Regions from separate parts of the Microbacterium sp. ZXX196 genome, predicted to be linked through region 1. Evidence: predicted binding sites of a transcription regulator. Region 1 holds the regulator's gene; each other region holds the start of a gene.
The links. Region 1 encodes HrcA, which represses chaperone genes, less so after heat shock. Its sites were predicted from a motif close to TTNGCACTCGNNNNNNNCGAGTGCNAA; they were not measured.
Positions count from the first base shown of each region.

Region 2: the regulator HrcA is predicted to act here: its motif matches at 1,154-1,180, upstream of groL (chaperonin GroEL).
Region 3: the regulator HrcA is predicted to act here: its motif matches at 1,631-1,657, upstream of groES (co-chaperone GroES).

Region 1 covers NZ_WMEE01000004.1:227,194-230,465, forward strand. Annotated here, with positions in the region: gene hemW (radical SAM family heme chaperone HemW) at 1-1,106, shown strand, start outside; gene hrcA (heat-inducible transcriptional repressor HrcA) at 1,153-2,184, shown strand; gene dnaJ (molecular chaperone DnaJ) at 2,261-3,272, shown strand, end outside.
Region 2 covers NZ_WMEE01000003.1:164,645-167,916, forward strand. Annotated here, with positions in the region: gene groL (chaperonin GroEL) at 1-1,117, opposite strand, end outside; gene GJQ66_RS04150 (cold-shock protein) at 1,302-1,505, opposite strand; gene GJQ66_RS04155 (LytR C-terminal domain-containing protein) at 1,625-2,170, opposite strand; gene GJQ66_RS04160 (DUF3263 domain-containing protein) at 2,193-2,477, opposite strand; gene GJQ66_RS04165 (DUF2332 domain-containing protein) at 2,525-3,272, opposite strand, start outside.
Region 3 covers NZ_WMEE01000012.1:11,807-15,078, forward strand. Annotated here, with positions in the region: gene GJQ66_RS10055 (ABC transporter ATP-binding protein) at 1-404, shown strand, start outside; gene GJQ66_RS10060 (class I SAM-dependent methyltransferase) at 408-1,607, opposite strand; gene groES (co-chaperone GroES) at 1,745-2,041, shown strand; gene GJQ66_RS10070 (mechanosensitive ion channel family protein) at 2,145-3,230, shown strand.

The DNA.
Region 1 (3,272 bases):
TGCGCTGCGGGTACTGCGACTTCAACACCTACACGGCGCCGGAGCTGCGTGGCGCGCGCCAGGACGAGTACGCGGACACGCTGCTGCGCGAGGTCGCGCTCGCCCGCGAGGTCCTCGCCGAGGCCGGGCCGCTCCGGCCCGCCCGCACGGTCTTCTTCGGGGGCGGAACCCCGACGCTCCTGCCCGCCGGAGATCTCGCACGGATGCTCGACGGCGTGCGCGACGCGTTCGGGGTCGCGGACGACGCCGAGGTCACGGTCGAGGCCAACCCCGACACGGTGACGGACGCCGTCGCGGCGGAGCTCGCCCGGGCGGGGGTCACGCGGATGTCGATCGGCATGCAGTCCTCCGAGCCGCACGTCCTCGCGGCGCTCGACCGGACGCACGACCGCGAGAACGTCGGCGTGGCGGTGCGGGCGGCGCGCGAGGCGGGCCTCGACGTGAGCCTCGACCTCATCTACGGGGCGCCGGGGGAGAGCCTCGCCGACTGGCGTGCGTCGCTCGAGACGGCGATCTCGCACGCGCCGGATCACATCTCCGCGTACGCCCTCATCCTCGAGGAGGGCACGAAGCTCGCCCGCCAGATCGCCCGGGGCGAGGTGCCCGCGCCCGACGACGACCTCCAGGCCGACATGTACGAGCTCGCGGACGAGCTGCTCCAGGGCGCGGGGTACGGGTGGTACGAGGTATCCAACTGGGCGACGGGCGCGGCGCATCGCTCGCGCCACAACCTCTCCTACTGGCGCGGCGCCGACTGGTGGGGCTTCGGCCCGGGGGCACACAGCCACGTCTCCGGCCTGCGGTGGTGGAACGTCAAGCATCCCGCCGCGTACGCGCAGCGGCTGGCGGGCGGATCGTCGCCGGCCGCGGGCCGCGAGACCCCCGACGCCGACCAGCGCGCGCTGGAGCGCGTGCTCCTCGAGACGCGGATCCGCGAGGGCATGCCGGTCGCCGCCCTCGCACCGGGCCCGCGGCGGCGGGTCGCGTCGCTCGTCGCGGATGGGCTGGTGGACGGCGTCGCCGCGATCGGCGGGCGCGTCGTGCTCACGCGGCGCGGTCGGCTCCTCGCCGACGCCGTCGTGCGCGCACTCACCGACGACGACTAGAATTGGCACTCGACGCGAACGAGTGCCAGTGGGAGGAGGACGCGCCATGGTCACGGACAGGGGCTTGCAGGTGCTTCGGGCGATCGTCCAGGACTTCGTGGACACCCGCGAGCCGGTCGGCAGCCGCTCGATCGTCGAGCGCCACGCGTTCGGCGTGTCCGCCGCGACGATCCGCAACGACATGGCCCTCCTCGAGGAGGAGGAGCTGATCGCCCAGCCCCACACCTCCTCGGGGCGCGTCCCGACCGACAAGGGATACCGCGCGTTCGTCGACCACCTGTCGGACGTGCGCCCGCTGTCGCCGGCGCAGCGCACGGCGATCTCCACCTTCCTGGCGGACCCGCACGACCTCGACGACCTCCTCGCGCGGACGGTTCGGCTGCTGACCCAGCTCACGGGCCAGGTCGCGCTCGTGCAGTACCCGTCCTTCGCGCGCGCGACCGTCACACACGTCCAGCTCGTCCTCCTCGACGCGCGCCGCGTGCTCGTCATCATGGTGACCGACACGGGCCGCGTCTCGCAGCGCATCGCGATCCTGCCTGCCCCGGCCGACGAGGCGGCGCTCGAGGCCGTGTCCGCGCGGCTGAAGCCTCTCCTGATCGGCCTGCCCGTCGGGGACGCGGCCGACCGCATCCGCGCGGCGCGCGCCGCGGCGCCCGCCGGCCCGGCGGATCGGACCCTCGCGGCGATCGGCGCCGCCGTGGAGGACGAGCTCGACGAGTTCCGGCAGAACCGGCTCGTCATGGCCGGCAGCGCCACGCTCGCGCGGCGCGAGGACGACTTTCGCGGTAGCATCCACCCGCTCCTGGAGGCGATCGAGGAGCAGGTGACGCTCCTGCGCCTCATGAGCGAGATGGCGGCCGACGACAACGGGCTCGCCACGAGTATCGGGCGCGAGAACGCCGCGTTCGGGCTGGGCGAGGCGTCCATCGTCGCGAGCGAGTACGAGGCGGCGGTCGGATCCGCCCGCATCGGGCTCATGGGTCCGACGCGAATGGACTACTCGCGCAACCTCTCGGCCGCGCGCGCCGTGGCGCGCTACCTCACCCGCATGTTGGAAGAAGACGACCGCCGCTGACGACGGCGGGTTCACCCGTCCGGCCCCGGGCCGGAGAATCACGATAGGCACGCGGGCATCCCGCGGAAAGGCGACTGTGGCAGACCACTACGACGTGCTGGGCGTCTCGCGCGAGGCGAGCAGCGACGAGATCAAGAAGGCGTACCGCAAGCTGGCGCGCCAGTTGCACCCCGACGTAAACCCCAGCCCCGAGGCGGCCGAACAGTTCAAGAGCGTGACGCACGCCTACGAGGTCCTGAGCGACCCCGAGCAGCGCCGGCGCTACGACTCCGGCGGCGACGAGGCGGGATTCGGCGGTGCCGGCTTCGGCGGCTTCGGCGACGTCTTCGAGGCGTTCTTCGGCGGCGGCGCGTCCGGCGGGCGCTCCGGGCGCCCCCGCTCACGGCGCGAGCGCGGCCAGGACGCGCTCGTACGGGTGGACCTGGAGCTCGGCGACGTTGTCTTCGGCACCCACCGTGACGTCGAGATCGACACGGCCGTCGTCTGCGAGACGTGCCAGGGATCCTGCTGCCAGCCGGGCACCCAGCCGGAGCGCTGCGACGTGTGCGGCGGATCCGGGCACGTCCAGCGCCAGGTGCGGAGCCTGCTCGGCAACGTCGTCACGCAGCAGCCGTGCGGCGCGTGCCAGGGGTACGGCACGACGATCCCGCACCCGTGCCCCGCCTGCCAGGGGCAGGGGCGCGTCCGCTCCCGTCGCACCGTGGCGCTCGACATCCCGGCTGGCGTCGAGACGGGCCTGCGCCTGCAGCTGCCCGGATCGGGCGAGGTCGGCCCCGCCGGCGGCCCGAACGGCGACCTCTACGTCGAGGTACACGTCGAACCGCACGTCGTCTATAGCCGCGAGGGCGACGACCTGCTCGCGACGCTCGAGGTGTCCATGACGGACGCCATCCTCGGCACGACGACCGCGATCGACGGGCTCGACGGGGCCGTCGACCTCGAGATCCGGGCGGGCGTGCAGTCGGGCGATGTCCTCCGCATTGACGGACGCGGCGTGACCGGGCTGCGCACGAAGAAGCGCGGCGACCTGCGCGTCGCGGTGCAGGTCGTCACGCCCACGCGCGTCGACGGCAAGACCCGCCAGCTGG
Region 2 (3,272 bases), on a different contig from region 1:
CGCCCGCGAGCTTCGCGAGGCGCTCCTGGAGCTTCTCGCGGTCGTAGTCGCTGTCCGTCGCGTCGATCTCGCGGCGGATCTGCGTCACACGACCCTCGATCGCCGACGCCTCACCGGCGCCCTCGACAATCGTCGTCTCGTCCTTCGTGACGATGACCTTGCGCGCACGGCCGAGCAGCTCGAGGTCGGTGTTCTCGAGCTTGAGGCCGACCTCCTCCGTGATGACCTGGCCGCCCGTGAGGATGGCGATGTCCTGGAGCTGCGCCTTGCGGCGGTCGCCGAAGCCCGGCGCCTTGACGGCGACGGCCTTGAAGATGCCGCGGATCTTGTTGAGCACGAGCGTCGCGAGCGCCTCGCCCTCGACGTCCTCGGCGATGATGACGAGCTCCTTGCCCGCCTGCATGACCTTCTCGACGACGGGCAGGAGATCCTTGATGTTCGAGATCTTCTGGTTCGCGATGAGGATGTACGGGTCCTCGAAGACGGCCTCCTGGCGCTCCGGGTCCGTGACGAAGTACGGGTTCAGGTAGCCCTTGTCGAAGCGCATACCCTCCGTGAGCTCGAGCTCGGTGCCGAAGGCCTGAGCCTCCTCGACCGTGACGACGCCCTCCTTGCCGACCTTGTCGATCGCCTCGGCGATGAGCTGGCCGATCTCGGGGTCGGCGGCGGAGATCGAGGCGGTCGCGCCGATCTCCTCCTTCGACTCGATCTCCTTGGCGTTCGCGAGCAGCTCGGCGGTGATGGCCGCGACGGCCTTCTCGATGCCGCGCTTCAGGCTGATGGGGTCAGCGCCGGCCGCGACGTTGCGGAGGCCCTCACGAACGAGCGCCTGCGCGAGGACCGTGGCCGTCGTCGTGCCGTCGCCGGCGACGTCGTCGGTCTTCTTCGCGACCTCCTTGACGAGCTCCGCGCCGATCTTCTCGTACGGGTCGTCGAGCTCGATCTCCTTGGCGATCGACACACCGTCGTTCGTGATCGTGGGGGCACCCCACTTCTTCTCCAGCACGACGTTGCGGCCGCGCGGGCCGAGCGTCACCTTGACGGCGTCGGCCAGCTGGTTGAGGCCGCGCTCGAGGCCACGGCGGGCCTCCTCGTCGAAAGCGATCATCTTTGCCATGTGTTGTCGTCCCTCCCGGACGTAGGCGTGTGGTCTTTAGCACTCAGTCGCACTGAGTGCTAAGAGCATTCTGGCACTCGACCAGGGAGAGTGCAAACCTCTTCGCGCGGACGCCGCACGAACGCCGCCGGCGCCTCGCGTGGGTTCACGCGAGGCGCCGGCGGCGCGACGATGAGGGGGAGTCTCAGACGACCCGGACGGTCTCGGCCTGCGGCCCCTTCTGGCCGGAGCCGACGGTGAATTCCACGGCCTGCCCCTCCTCGAGAACGCGGAAGCCGCTCATCTCGATGTTGGAGTAGTGCACGAAGACATCCTTCCCGTCGGCGTCGACGGTGATGAATCCGTATCCCTTCTCGGCGTTGAACCACTTCACGGTGCCCTGCGTCATGCTCACTCCTGGTGCTGCGAACCTCCCGGCGTGGCGCCGGGGATGGGAGCGATGCTATCCGCGCGGATCCGCGGTTTCCGGCCGATCGGCGAAGGATTGACGGCGCTGACGCGAGGTGTTTACTCTTCCGAAACACGGTCGAGGCCGACGACGATCGTGAGGCCGCCGTCGCTCATCGCCGCGAACTCGTCGTTCTCCTGCACGACGTCGATCTCGAGCGCGTCGGCCAGGCCCTGCGCGGCCGCCTGATCCTCCGCGTCTGCGTAATAGACCGTCGTGTGCTGGAAGTCGTTGACGTCGGAGTTCAGGGGGACGATGTCGCTCTCGTCCCACCCCGCGTCGCGCACCGCCTCCTGCACCGCGGCGGACGCCTCGGCGTCCGCCGTTCCGTTGAGGACGAGGACCGTGTACGAGGTGTCGATCTCCGACGGGGAGGGCGTCGCCACCGCCGTCTGGCTCGACGACGGGAGGCGGATCGAGTCGGTGCTCGACAGCGCGAGGAAGGCCAGGATCCCCGCCCCGGTCAGCACCGCCACAACGAGGAGCCACCACAGGAGCACGACGACCCACCGGAAGCGGGGGCGCGGCGCGCGGTGGGCGCCGACCCGCGCGGGGTCCTCGTCGACGTCGTCGAAGCGGTCCTGCGGGAAGTCGGTCTGCGGCACGCGGGTCATGGTAGCGGGCCCGTCAATGGAGCAGCCGCGCGCGGCGCGCTGCGCGGGCGTCGCGCAGGCGGCGCAGCCGGCCGATCAGCAGCGGCGCGTGCGCCTGGGCGCGGGGGTCGTCCGTCAGGCGCGCGAGGACCTGGTAGTAGCGCGCGGGCTCCATCCCGAAGCGCGCGCGGAGGGCCTCCTCCTTGGCGCCGTCGTGCTGCGGCCACTCCGCCTCGAAGGCGAGGATGGCGCGCGAGCGCTCGTCGAGCCCGCCCTGCTCCGCCCCGGGACGTGGGGCGCCGAGGTGCACGTCAGACATGTCTCGAGGGTATGCGCCCTCCCCCGCGCGTCCGCCCAGACACGCGGTCAGGCGGGCGCGATCCACCCACCGAGCGGATCCGTCGCGGCGATCGGGGCGCCGTCGAGGGCGAGCACGAACCCGGGCCACGCCTCCGCGTCGATCGGCGCCGTCCACGCGTCGTGGAGGCGCGGGTGATCGATCGTGATCCACCGGGCGTCCAGGTCGCGGATCTGGGAGATCAGGCGCTCGCGCGCGGGACGGGGCAGGTGCGGAAGCACGCCCGGCGTCGTGACGACGAGCGTCGCGTCCGCGGGCGCCCTGGCGGCCAGCGACGCGAGTACACCCTCCTCTGCCGCGTCCGCGGCGAGGATCTCGGGCGGATTCGCCGCCGCGATGTCGAGCGCGCCCGCGATCCGCCGCGCGCGCTCGTCCTCGCCCGGCCAGACGAGGCCCTCGATCCACGCGCGGTCCTCCCCGCGACGCGCGTCGCGGGGCTGCGGGTCGATGCCCGCCCGCCAGACGATCTCGGGGATCCGCTCGGGTGCGGCGAGGCCCCCGCGCAGCTCGGAGGTCAGCACGACGGGACCGGATCCGAGGAGCCGCGCGCCGCCGCCCGGCTCGACGAATCGGTAGGCGTAGCGGTCCGGAAACAGGCAGAGACCGGCCGACGCGCCGACCTCGAGGAGCGCGACGCGCCCCGGGATGCGCGCGAGCGCGAACGCGAGCGGCGCGCACCGGAGCGGCTCGTTGGTCTGGGTCGTGCGCGCGGCGCACTCGGCCACGATGCGGTCGGCGTGGGCGCGCACGAACGCG
Region 3 (3,272 bases), on a different contig from region 1:
CCGAGCGCGTGGGCGTCGTCACGGAGATCTTCCCCGACCTCGCGGGGCGCCTGAAGCAGCGCGCGGGCGGGCTCTCCGGAGGCGAGCGCCAGATGGTGGCGATGGGGCGCGCGCTCATGATGGATCCGAAGGTCCTGCTCCTCGACGAGCCCTCGGCGGGCCTATCCCCCGTCCGCCAGGACGAGGCCTTCCTCCGCGTCAGCGAGATCAACAAGGCGGGCGTGACGTGCATCATGGTCGAGCAGAACGCGAGGCGCTGCCTGCAGATCTGCGACCGCGGGTACGTGCTTGACCAGGGCCACGACGCCTACACGGGGTCGGGGCGCGACCTGCTCCACGATCCCAAGGTCACGGAACTGTACCTCGGTACGCTCGGCGCGGAGCAGAACGCGCCGCGCGGCTGAGATTCAGGCGCGCGGGACGCGGTCGGCGAGGATCGCGACCCGCGCGTCCCCGACGCGCGCGAGGATCAGCGTCCCCTCCTCCGGGCCGCGCAGCTTCAGCTTCTGGCGGAGGGCGGCCGGGTCCACGTCGACGCCGCGCTTTTTGATCTCGAGCCGCCCGATGCCGCGCTCGCGGAGCGCGCGGGACAGGGCCTTCGGATCCGCGGGCAGCTCCTCGCGCACGCGGAAGCTCTGCACGAAGGGGCTCGTGACTTCGGCGTCGCCCGTGAGGTAGGCGATGCGCTCGTCGACCGGGCCCGCGCCGAGCGCGCGCGCGACGTCGCCGACGAGCCGCGCGCGGATGACCGCGCCGTCGGGCTCGTGCACGAAATCGCCAAGGCCCCGCGCGGGCTCGTCCGGGGTATCGGCCGGGGCCGTGAGCTCGTGCGCGGCGCCGCCGCGGATCACGAGCGCCGCGCGGCCGACGCCGGGCCGCGCGAGCGCGCCCGACCAGCACACGAGCTCGAGGGTGGATCCGTCCACGCTGATCCACTGCGCCTCGCCGCCGGCGGGGAGCGCGTCGCGGTCGTGGGCGGGGCCGAGCTTGATGCCGGTGGGGAGGCGGCCGGCCGCCTCGTACGCCCAGTCGAGCGGGGGCGAGTAGTCCTCGGAGCGCACGCGCCGCGTCTCGGCGTGGCCGGCGGTGCGACGCGCGGGGTCGAGCCACAGCCCGTCGAGGCCCGCGAGATCCTGCTCCTCGGCCCGCCCGTGGACGACGCGCGTGCCGACGTCGCGGAACGGCGCGAGGTTGTACGCGGCGAGCGCAGCGGTCACCTCGTCGGCCTCGACGGCCGTGACCGCGATGCCGAGGGAAGACAGCGCGAGCGCGTCGCCGCCGATGCCGCACCCGAGGTCCGCGACGCGGGACAGGCCCGCCGCCCGGAACCGCCCCGCGTGGTGCGCCGAGACGGACATGCGCGTGGCCTGCTCCAGGCCCGCGCGCGTGAAGAGCATCCGCCGGGAGAACTCGCCGAACTTCGCCTCCGCGCGGCGCCGCAGCCGAGCCTGCCCGACGACGGCAGAGACGAGCTCGGGCGCGTGGCCCGCGCGCCGCAAGCGCGACACGGTGCCGGCCACGTCGGCCTCCGCCGCGCCGGCGTCGAGCTCGTCGAGCAGGCGGAGCGCGGCGGGCGTCAGGAGGGCGTCGAGCTCGGCGGAGTCCATCTCCCCAGCGTAGGCGGGGCGCGCTGGCACTCACGTTGCATGAGTGCCAGCGAGCCGCCTAGACTGACCATTAGCACTCTCGGGGTGAGAGTGCGAACCTTACGTCTTCTGTCAGGACAGGAAAGCAGAGGTACACCGTGTCGGTTTCCATCAAGCCGCTCGAGGACCGCATCGTCATCAAGCAGGTCGACGCCGAGCAGACCACCGCAAGCGGTCTCGTCATTCCCGACACCGCCAAGGAGAAGCCCCAGGAGGGCAAGGTCGTGGCGGTCGGACCGGGTCGCATCGACGACAACGGCAACCGCGTCCCGCTCGACGTGGCCGTCGGCGACGTCGTTCTGTACAGCAAGTACGGCGGAACCGAGGTCAAGTTCGGCGCGGACGAGTTCCTCGTGCTCTCGGCCCGCGACGTTCTCGCGGTCGTCGAGCGCTGAGGCTGACGATCTCCTCGGAACCCCGGATGCGTGGCATCCGGGGTTTCGTCGTTTCCGGCCGCGGGTTCGCGAAACGTCGGCGGCCGTCCCTACGCTGGACGGCATGGATGACACGATTACCGACGACATCGCCGAGGCGGTGACGACCAACTTCTGGACGGCGTGGGCCGCGGTCCTCATCGCCGGGGTGTCCGCCGTCCTGATCGGCTTCGCGCTCGCCTGGCTGTTCCGGTTCATCATGACGCGCCTCGGCCGGCGCCACGCCGCCTTCCGCGAGCTGGCGGCGCGCTTCCCGAAGGCCGTGTTCGCCGTGGTGACGGTCATCGCGTGGCGCGCGACGATCCCCGCGTTCATCCCGGACGGCTATGACGGCATCGAGACGACCGCGCGCTTCGTCCTGAACCTCGCCGTCATCGGCGTGGTGGGCTGGATCCTCGCGAAGGTGGTGGTTTTCCTCATCGACGGCGCGATGCGTCGCCAAGAGGCCACAAGCGCGGATCCGTTCGTTCTGCGTCGCCGCCGGACCCAGATCCGCATGCTGCGCCGCCTCGTGATGGCGATCGTCGCGGTGCTCACGGTCGCGGCGATGCTCCTCACGATCCCGGGCGCCAGCGCCTTCGGGGCGTCGCTGCTCGCCTCCGCCGGTGTCGCCTCGATCGTCGCCGGTCTCGCGGCCCAATCGACCCTCGGCAACCTCATCGCGGGCATGCAGCTCGCGTTCTCCAACGCCCTGAAGGTGGGCGACACGGTCGAGGTCGACGACGAGTTCGGCACGGTCGAGGAGATCACCCTCACCTACGTCGTCGTCCAGATCTGGGACGACCGGCGCCACGTGCTGCCCTCGACGTACTTCACGACGACGCCGTACACAAACTGGACGCGCAGCCAGACGGCCGTCACGGGCACGGTGTTCGTCGAGGCCGACTACACGGTCGACGTGCCCGCCGTCCGCGCCGAGCTGGAGCGGATCCTCGACTCCTCCCCCGACTGGGACCGCCGCAGCTGGGGCCTCATCGTGTCCGACGCGACGGGCGGCGTCGCGCAGCTGCGCGCGACCATGACCGCCGCCGACGGCGACGCGATCTGGAACCTGCGCTGCAAGGTGCGCGAGGAGCTCGTGGCGTTCCTCGCGACCCAGCGCCCGCAGGACCTCTCGCGCACGCGCTACGAGGTCGGCCCCGGCGCCTGATCCGGCAGAGGAGCGGGCGCGGGGGCGGGCACCCCTAGGCTG